2 regions of the Lysinibacillus sp. Ag94 genome follow, and region 2 is predicted to be linked to the other one. Evidence: riboswitches for the same ligand, from Rfam matches in the RefSeq annotation. Region 2 holds a riboswitch; the other holds the start of a gene.
The links. Region 2 has a riboswitch for FMN ahead of ribE (riboflavin synthase). Riboswitches for the same ligand answer to the same signal wherever they lie in the genome.
Positions count from the first base shown of each region.

Region 1: it holds a riboswitch for FMN, as region 2 does, so the genes downstream of both, MY533_RS05710 (ECF transporter S component) here and ribE (riboflavin synthase) in region 2, are expected to answer to the same signal.

Region 1 is NZ_CP096780.1:1,276,907-1,281,392, forward strand. Features, by position in the region: gene MY533_RS05695 (ATP-binding protein) at 1-172, shown strand, start outside; gene sigX (RNA polymerase sigma factor SigX) at 250-783, shown strand; gene MY533_RS05705 (RNA polymerase subunit sigma) at 780-2,084, shown strand; FMN riboswitch at 2,337-2,532, shown strand; gene MY533_RS05710 (ECF transporter S component) at 2,754-3,338, shown strand; gene MY533_RS05715 (SH3 domain-containing protein) at 4,320-4,486, shown strand, end outside.
Region 2 is NZ_CP096780.1:1,509,248-1,513,733, reverse strand. Features, by position in the region: gene MY533_RS06825 (spore germination protein) at 1-360, opposite strand, end outside; gene ribE (6,7-dimethyl-8-ribityllumazine synthase) at 545-1,012, opposite strand; partial or broken gene ribB (3,4-dihydroxy-2-butanone-4-phosphate synthase) at 1,067-1,657, opposite strand; gene ribE (riboflavin synthase) at 1,752-2,390, opposite strand; FMN riboswitch at 2,531-2,656, opposite strand; FMN riboswitch at 2,783-2,908, opposite strand; gene MY533_RS06805 (YibE/F family protein) at 3,155-4,279, shown strand; gene MY533_RS06800 (YibE/F family protein) at 4,282-4,486, shown strand, end outside.

The sequences.
Region 1 (4,486 bases), 230 kb from region 2:
TGAACGTTTCTATAAAGCAGACAAGGCACGTACACGTTCTAAAGGCGGAACTGGCCTAGGTTTAGCTATTGCTAGAAATATTGTCAAGGCACATTCGGGCAATATTATGGTAGATAGTGTGCTAAAAGAGGGGACTACCTTCACCTTTTATTTACCTTTTGATTCATATTAATAAAGAGTGGTATTAATTGGATGTAACTTCTGTGGACATTTAGACGACAAATATAAAGAGAACGGGGGTGGAGTGCTTTGAATGACTCCGTGTTCCATCGATTATACGATGCATATCATCAAGATGTGTTCCAGTTTCTTATTTATTTAGTAAAAAACCGTACACTTGCTGAGGATTTAGCGCATGAGGTTTATGTTCGCGTTTTGCGCTCATATGATCAGTTCGCAGGAAATAGTAGCGAAAAGACTTGGCTTTTTGCTATTGCTAAAAATGTCGCTATTGATCATTTTAGAAAGCAGGCTGTACGCCAAAAACATTCACTTGATTTTTTTGATTGGGAAACGGAACAGCTACATTCAACCACACCATCACCGGAAGACGTGCTGCAGGCCAGTGATGAATTTATGCAGGTACAATCAGCACTTGAACACTGTACTGGTGACCAAAAAATGGTCATTATTATGCGCTACTTTCAAGATTTATCGATTGCAGAAACTGCACAAATACTAGATTGGACAGAAGCGAAGGTAAAAACCACTCAGCATCGTGCTATTAAATTTTTAAGGCAGCAGCTACAACAGGTTAGAGAACAGGAGGCGAAATGGCAATGACACATAACCAATTTGATGATGACCAACTTGAGCATCTATTAAATAATGCCCCTAAGCTTTCTGACCGCCGTTCAAAAGAAGAAATATTAAATCGATTATTGACAGATGCTCGCTTGCAGGATAATGCTCATCTTCAAGGAGCTATACAACAACCAATAGATGATGAAATAACAGCACAAGAGCAACAACACGGTAATCCTCCACAACAAGAAAGTACAGAGACAGCAACAAAGAAGAAAGTTCATAAATGGCCAATTTTTATGAGTGTTGCAGCAGTTTTCGCTTTGACAGTATTTACAGGCTCGACGTTGCTAAATCATAATGATACAAAAATAGACCAGGCTAATGCGCCTGAAACCTCTCAATATTCAATATCGCCAGACGATCATGTAGCGAAAAGCTCTATCAACCACGATAAGATGATGGAATCCAACAACATCGTAGCAGAACATTCAAGGATCATGTCTCTACGATCATCTGTTTATGCGGAAGATTTAACAGATGCAGTAGTATTTCATATTGGTTTGGCCAATCGTGATAAGAAAAGCGTGCCGATGACGTATATCATTCCAAATGAACGAGTAGCTACTGATTTTCCGAAGAAAAAGCCTACAACATTACAAATGTATGAAAAGTATGCGCCGCAAATTGATGAAAAAGCAAATGGTTTTACTAACTATCATCCATATAAAGGAGAATTGAAGGAGAAGGGCGATAAACTCGTTCATGTTTTGCCGAAGAAAAACGATTATGATGTTGCTTCAGCAGATACGAATGAATATTTAGATACTTTACAGGATACATTCTCAGATTCAGAGTATAAAGATGTTGAGTTTGAAAATTCTGATGGTACAGCCTACAAATTTTCTAAGGATGAAGAGCCAAGTAAGTCTATGACCTTAACAAGCGCAAATCACTTTAATTATTATTTATATAAAGATGAAAATGGAGCTGAATATTTATCACCCGATACTCGTAAAACTTTTTCCACTGTTACAGAAGCGCTTACCGTTATGCGAAATAAAAATGATGATGTATACGTTCCAGTTGTACCGGAAAATATAACATACAGTGTGAAAGAAGTAGCAGAAGGTGTTATTGTTACATTTGATGAGCCGCTTGATTTAACGACCATGGATACTGTTCGTGCAACTCAAATGATAGAAGCTATGATGCTTACTGCTGCAAGTTTTGAACAACAAATACGTCTAGACAATGTTGTACAGGAAAGCTGGGAAGGATTTGATTTAAAAAAATTCTTGCCAAAGCCTGTAGGAGCCAATAAACGATATATGCCATAAACAGCCTAACAACAAAAATAGAATTAAAGAAATTTTTTGGAGCATTCTCGCCGCTATATGTGCGTGAATGCTCTTATTATTGGAATTTTTTTAGCGAAAGCAAAGCATCCTGTACAGAAGTGTCTCTAATATGGACTTAAGCTACTTTTCATGTGCTTAAAGCATACAAGTTTAATCGGATTTTTTTAAGCAAAGCTATTTACTTTTCTCTAATAATTCATTATAGTAAGGCTATGAAACAAAAAAATAATGATTCATCTTCGGGGCAGGGTGAAAATCCCGACCGGCGGTAATAGAGTTGTAAATCGCTAATGTTTCTTTTAGGACATATTAGCTCGCATATTTACGAAAGGCTCTTCAGCCCGCGACCTGTGCAAAAATTTTTTGCATGGCTGACTTGGTGCGATTCCAAGGCCGACAGTTAAAGTCTGGATGGGAGAAGATGGAGGTACGATCGTCATTCATTGTTATGAATTTAACTATTTACGAGCGTTTTTTCGATGTGATTTCACACAGCGTATGCTCAGAAAATAGTTAATTAATGGCGTTTTTTAATCTTGCCTATTCTCCCTTATGCTCTTTGCATAAGGGTTTTTTCATGATGATGATCGATTAGGTCGTAACCTTTCTTCTTGCGAGATTGAATCAGCAAAGAGGAGAGAGTTTTCAATGAAGAAAAATGTTAAACTTCAATCTTATATTACGATTGGCATGCTGAGTAGTATTTCGTTTTTATTAATGCTTTTTAATTTCCCGATTCCGCCGTTTCCAGCGTTTTTGGAAGTGGACTTTAGTGATATGCCAGCATTATTAGCGGCGATTACTATGGGACCTATAGCCGGTATTTTAGTAGAATTATTTAAAAATGTGTTGGACTGGGTTTTCTCAGGCACGCCAACGGGAGTACCGGTAGGACATATCGCGAACTTTGCAACAGGTATTTTATTTATTCTACCAGTGAGCTTTGTATTTAATCGCTCCAAAACAGTTAAAGGCCTTGTCGGAGGTTTAGCTGCTGGAACAATTGTAATGGCAGTAGGAATGAGCATTCTTAACTATGTTGTATTTTTACCTATGTACACTTACTTTTTAGGTATGGAGCCTGTTGTAGGTGATTCACTATATAAAATGATCGTAGCTGGTATTTTGCCATTTAACATTGTGAAAGGTATTTTAATTACCATCATCATGGCATTACTATTTACAACAATGCGTAAATGGATTCATCATCAGCGTTCTATGTATATGAGTTAATTTCGAGAATAAAGTATGATTTAGGATAGTGTTCAAGTAATGACACCTCATTGGACTGTTAAAGTCTAGGAGGTGTTTTTTGTTGCTTAAATTTGCAATTGCAGATTTTTTAGATGAGAAAGAGTTACAGAATTTAAGCAATATACACTGACCTAACAAGATGGTATTAAGGTAACACAATTACTAGATATTGACGAATCTCAATCGAAGGAATTTCTTAAAAGATATAGTGGGTGATATATATGTAAGAAACCACTTCTACAATACAATCGAGAGGAGAAGGAGGTCTAATTTTTTCTCAACGGATGATACATTACCTATAAGTGTATTTGAATTTGCTCGTTGTGTATCTGAAATATCGTAGGCAAGATGTTTGGTTATGCTCCTGCAACTGTATTCAACAATGAGATTATTGACGTTGTTTGTGTAATGAGAGAAGTATTCGTGCATTGATTCAGAATTTAGAACTAGCAGGTTTGATTGAGGTTGATAGAAAGGTTCCGAAGAAAGATGGTTCTTTTGCTAAGAGCAATACCTATAACATCATACATAAGGGGAGGCAATTCCTCCCTCTTTTTATATACCACTAAAGTACGAAGTTGACATTTTGGTATGTTGCTTTTAGATTCCAAGTAACTCTATTGTTTCAACTTTGAGTCAGCTTACAACAACAATTGTAGCAAGTTTATAGAGCCATTTAACGAGCTTGTAAGAGTTGATAGATTTTGCTTGGGCTTGTTTCAATGGACTTTAGGAAGCTTACCTATTTCACAAAAAAAGTAAAAATCCAACAATCGCTATTTACAAACTTTACACCGAATTAAAATTAAACAATATATGTTTGAGCTATCATTTATTGTTCAAAAATGTTAAATGAAGGAAATGTTGACTATTACCCCTATCTCAAATATTGGGTTTATGATAACATATATCTGAATCTTTTATCTTTAAAAAATATGAAAGGAAGTGTAATAATCACATATGAAAAAGATATTGAAACCTTTGATTAGTGTGATTGCCATTGGTACCCTCTCTCTATCTATAAACATAGATAAAAATGTATTAGCTAATAATATTGCAAATACATGTGGGTATGATTCGGCGTCGAATGTAAACCCTGACTATTCCACAATGAACTGTTTGTTAAC
Region 2 (4,486 bases):
AGGTTCTCTATTTGGTTTTTTTGCGATATAACTCGAATACAACAAATTCTGATTTTCAAAATATAATAAAACATGCCCTTTATAGACTCTAGTCATCGCATCATCTTTACTTGTTATTCTCTGAAGATGGGGAATGTGTAAATTATTTTGTATATGTTCCTCTAACAATTCCTCCGATTTTCCAGTAAATAATGATTGTACTCGTTGTACAATAACAGTCTGCAGTAACCGCTCATCCATCATTCCTTCACATTTTATCAAATGTACTTTATGTTGCTGAAATAAATATTCTTGGAATATTACATCAGCAGAGCGTTGAAATAGTGACTTCAAAGATTTGATATTTAATTCTTGTTGCATTGAAGAAATATCCCTCATCTCCTACTGAGCCAGCTCCTAATTAGTACATTTATGAGTAATAACACAAATACACTTACGGCTATTTTCCCCACGGTCTAAAAAAATATGCAAGAAAACTTTAATGTTCATAATGCTTTTTCAGAATAATTCACCTACGAATTTTTCATACTATTATTAGAAAAACTTATCCAATCATCTTCTTTAAATTCGCCATTTCAATAGCAGACATTGCTGCATCATAGCCTTTATTTCCTGATTTAGTCCCTGCACGCTCAATCGCTTGTTCAATACTTTCTGTAGTAACAATGCCAAAAATAACAGGTACATTTGTAGTTAGTGATACATTAGCAATTCCTTTTGCTGATTCATTACATACATAATCATAATGTGTTGTTGAGCCACGGATTACAGTACCTAATCCAATTATTGCATCATATTTCTTTGTTTCGGCTAACTGTTTTGCAATGAACGGAACTTCAAATGCACCAGGAACCCATGCGACATCGATAGAATTCTCATCCACACCATGACGCTTTAAACCATCTAATGCACCGTCTAATAATTTGCTTGTAATAAATTCGTTGAAACGACCAACTACTACTGCTATTTTTAAATCCGTACCAATCAATTGTGCTTCAAATGTTTTAACCATTGTTCTTTTCTCCTTTTATATAGACATTTTATTTTCTTCCATTATTTGTTGACTACGATAAGTGGCCAATGCTTCTATGGAAATCATTTTTAAATGATGTAGCGCTGCGTATTTAACAAGGTCATTAAAGCGTAGCATTTTGCCATTGTCCCCCATAATTTCACAAATAATGCCCGCAGGAATACTATGACACAGCTTGGCCAAATCAATTGTAGCTTCTGTATGTCCTCTACGCTCTAATACACCATTTTCCTTTGCAATTAACGGGAATACATGACCGGGTCTACGAAAATCCGCAGGTTTCGCTTGTGGTTCTAGCATTTTTTTTATAGTCATTGCCCGTTCAAAGGCACTAATTCCAGTCGTTGTGTCTACATGATCTATACTAACGGTAAATGCCGTTTGATGATTATCTGTATTAATACTAACCATAGGCTTTAATGCTAATTTTTGTGCAAGCTCCTGTGAAATCGGCGTACAAATAAGACCTCTTCCATAGGTCGCCATAAAGTTAATCGTTTCTGGGGTCATAAATTCCGCAAGTGCGAGTAAGTCCCCTTCGTTTTCTCGGTCCTCGTCATCTACTACAATAATCATCTTCCCTTGTTTTAAATCCTCTAATGCTTCTTCAATTGAATGTAGCAATATCGCCACCTCCAGCTCGTAAAATGTATTAGATCCATTATGCCTCGGCATAATTGCGTCTAAAATTTTGCAGATATTTGGACTCTAATAGAAGTTAAAACCCGTTTTTTGCTAAGAAGTCTCTTGAAATGGTTGGTGCTTCCTGTCCACGCTTAAGTTGATGCAAAATGTATTTTCCAACTAAATCGGTTTCAACATTGACGAGATCACCAATTTTTTTCATACCTAAAATAGTTTCCTTGTATGTGTGAGGTATCAGTGATACTGTGATACCGTTTTTCTCGACATGGAAGAGGGTTAAACTCGTTCCGTCGATTGTAATAGAGCCCTTTGGTATACAGTAGCTCGTTAACTCCTTCGATAGTTCAATATCAATATAGACTGCATTTGCTAATGTTCGCTTGCGCACTATTTTCCCTATCCCGTCTACATGTCCGGATACAAAATGACCACCGAAACGTCCATTAGCCGACATAGCGCGCTCTAAATTTACCGGATCTCCAACTAAGAGCTGCTGTAAATTTGTTGCGCTCACTGTTTCAGGCATTACATCCATCGTTAGCTCTTGTTCATTAAAATGTATCACTGTTAAACAAACACCATTGACCGCTATACTGTCTCCGAGCTTTACATCCTCTACCATTTGCTTTGAAATTACGGTAATTTTCATACTTTGCCGATCACTTTGCATGGTTTTTACGGTACCAATATCCTCAACAATTCCTGTAAACATTTTTTCACCTGCTTTCAATCATTTAATAAATTTCCGTTCAAACAAAAAACCCCTTAAATGAAAGGGGTTTGGGAGTTCATCTTAAGACGTCAACAAATAAACCTTATGGATATAATATTTTTTCCATAGGCTGTCATCTCATCGTTCTTCTCCCATCCAGACTGTCACTGTCGGTTTTGGATTCGCACCAAATCAGCTTGCGCTCACGGACTTTGAATTTCTTCATCACCGCCGATTGGGAATTTCACCCTACCCCGAAGAACTACTGCTATTCAATTTTTTAGCTAAATAAAACAAAAACTACTTCCCGCTATAAAATGGGAAGTAGTTAACATAAAAGCATACTTAAAGAAACCTTATAAACTCAAGCGAATTTAAAAAGCTCATATACTTTTACCCTTCTCCCATCCAGACTATAACTGTCGGTTTTGGATTTGCACCAAATCAGCTTGCGCTCACGGACTTTGAATTTCTTCATCACCGCCGATTGGGAATTTCACCCTACCCTGAAGGATATTTTTATTTAGCTATTTCTAACGATAACACTATTTTATTTTATTATCCAGATAATTCTTAATAGAAATTTTTTTCTCTACCTAATTTCGCTTTCATAAATTTGTACTAACGTTGGTTTTTTTCTTAAATGAAGGAACCTCTAGTCATTTAGCACGTTACTTTATAATGGCATTTTTTTATCTGCTTAACATTAACAATGAACGCAACAAATATGATTAGATTCCCTTCTCACATTGGAGGTTTTTTTATTGCAAACCATCTTGAAAAAAAAATCGTTTAACAAAGTCATATTTTATACTTTTATCGCAATTTGCTTTATCGCTTCTGTTTTTTTCGTTTATCACAATGAAGGATTTTATGACCGTCCAATTGCAGAAGTTATAAAAACAGAATTAAAAGAATCAAATCTTGTAACGGATATGTATGAAAATGATGATCATTTATATACTCAGCAAATTACAGCTGTATTAAAAAATGGTGAAAAAAAAGGTAAGCTTATTCATTTTACCAATGAGTATTCAGCATCTGGAGCCTTTGATCAAGAGTACCATGTTGGACATAAATTATTTGTTTCTATAAAAGCAAATACAAACGAAAATGGAGATTTAACTGGGACAATTTTAGACGTAAAACGTGATCAGTTTGTCTTGATAGTGGCGTGGATTTTTATCGTTGCTTTGCTGATTGTTGGGAAAAGACAAGGGTTATTTTCTATCATCAGTTTAATTGTAAATTCTCTTGTCTTATCCTACGCTTTAGATTTATATATACATTCCAATATAAATTTGATAGTTATTAGCGGGGTATGTGTTCTTTTATTTACGGTCATTTCTTTAATTCTCATTAACGGCTTGAACGAGAAAACATATGCGGGGATTGTTGCAACACTTATCGGAACATTTATTTCGTTATTGATTAGCGCTGTAGTTCTGTGGATCACAAACGAGAACGGAATTCGATATGAAGAGATGCAATTTTTAACGCGCCCATATCGGGTAATTTTTATGGCTGGGTTATTTATTGGAGCACTAGGAGCTGTAATGGACGTCTCCATCACAATGGCTTCTTCAATGTTCACTTTATTTGAGCAAAACCAAGATCTATCTGACCAGGCACTGAAAACCTCAGGAATTGATATCGGGAAAGACATTATGGGAACGATTACAAGTATTTTGTTTTTAGTTTATATTTGTGGCTCAATCCCTATGTTGATTTTATATTTGAAAAACTCTTATCCATTGGGGCAAACACTTTCCATGAACCTTTCATTAGAATTAGCTAGAGCCCTAGCAGGGGGAATCGGTGTAGTCTTAACGATTCCGATCAGTTTATACACTTCTATTTTTTTCATTAATCGAAAGAGGGCAAAATAATGATGAATGTATTAGTATGGTTAACTGCCATTTTATTCATATTAATGATTGTTATTGGTGGGAAAAAAGGTGTACGTTCTTTTCTATCTTTATTTTTAAACTTTGGAGTGCTCTTTATAACTATCTTTTTAATGACTAGTCAGAAAAATAGTCCGATTATATTAACGCTCATTGCCTGTACCGTCATTAGCTGGATTAGCTTATTTT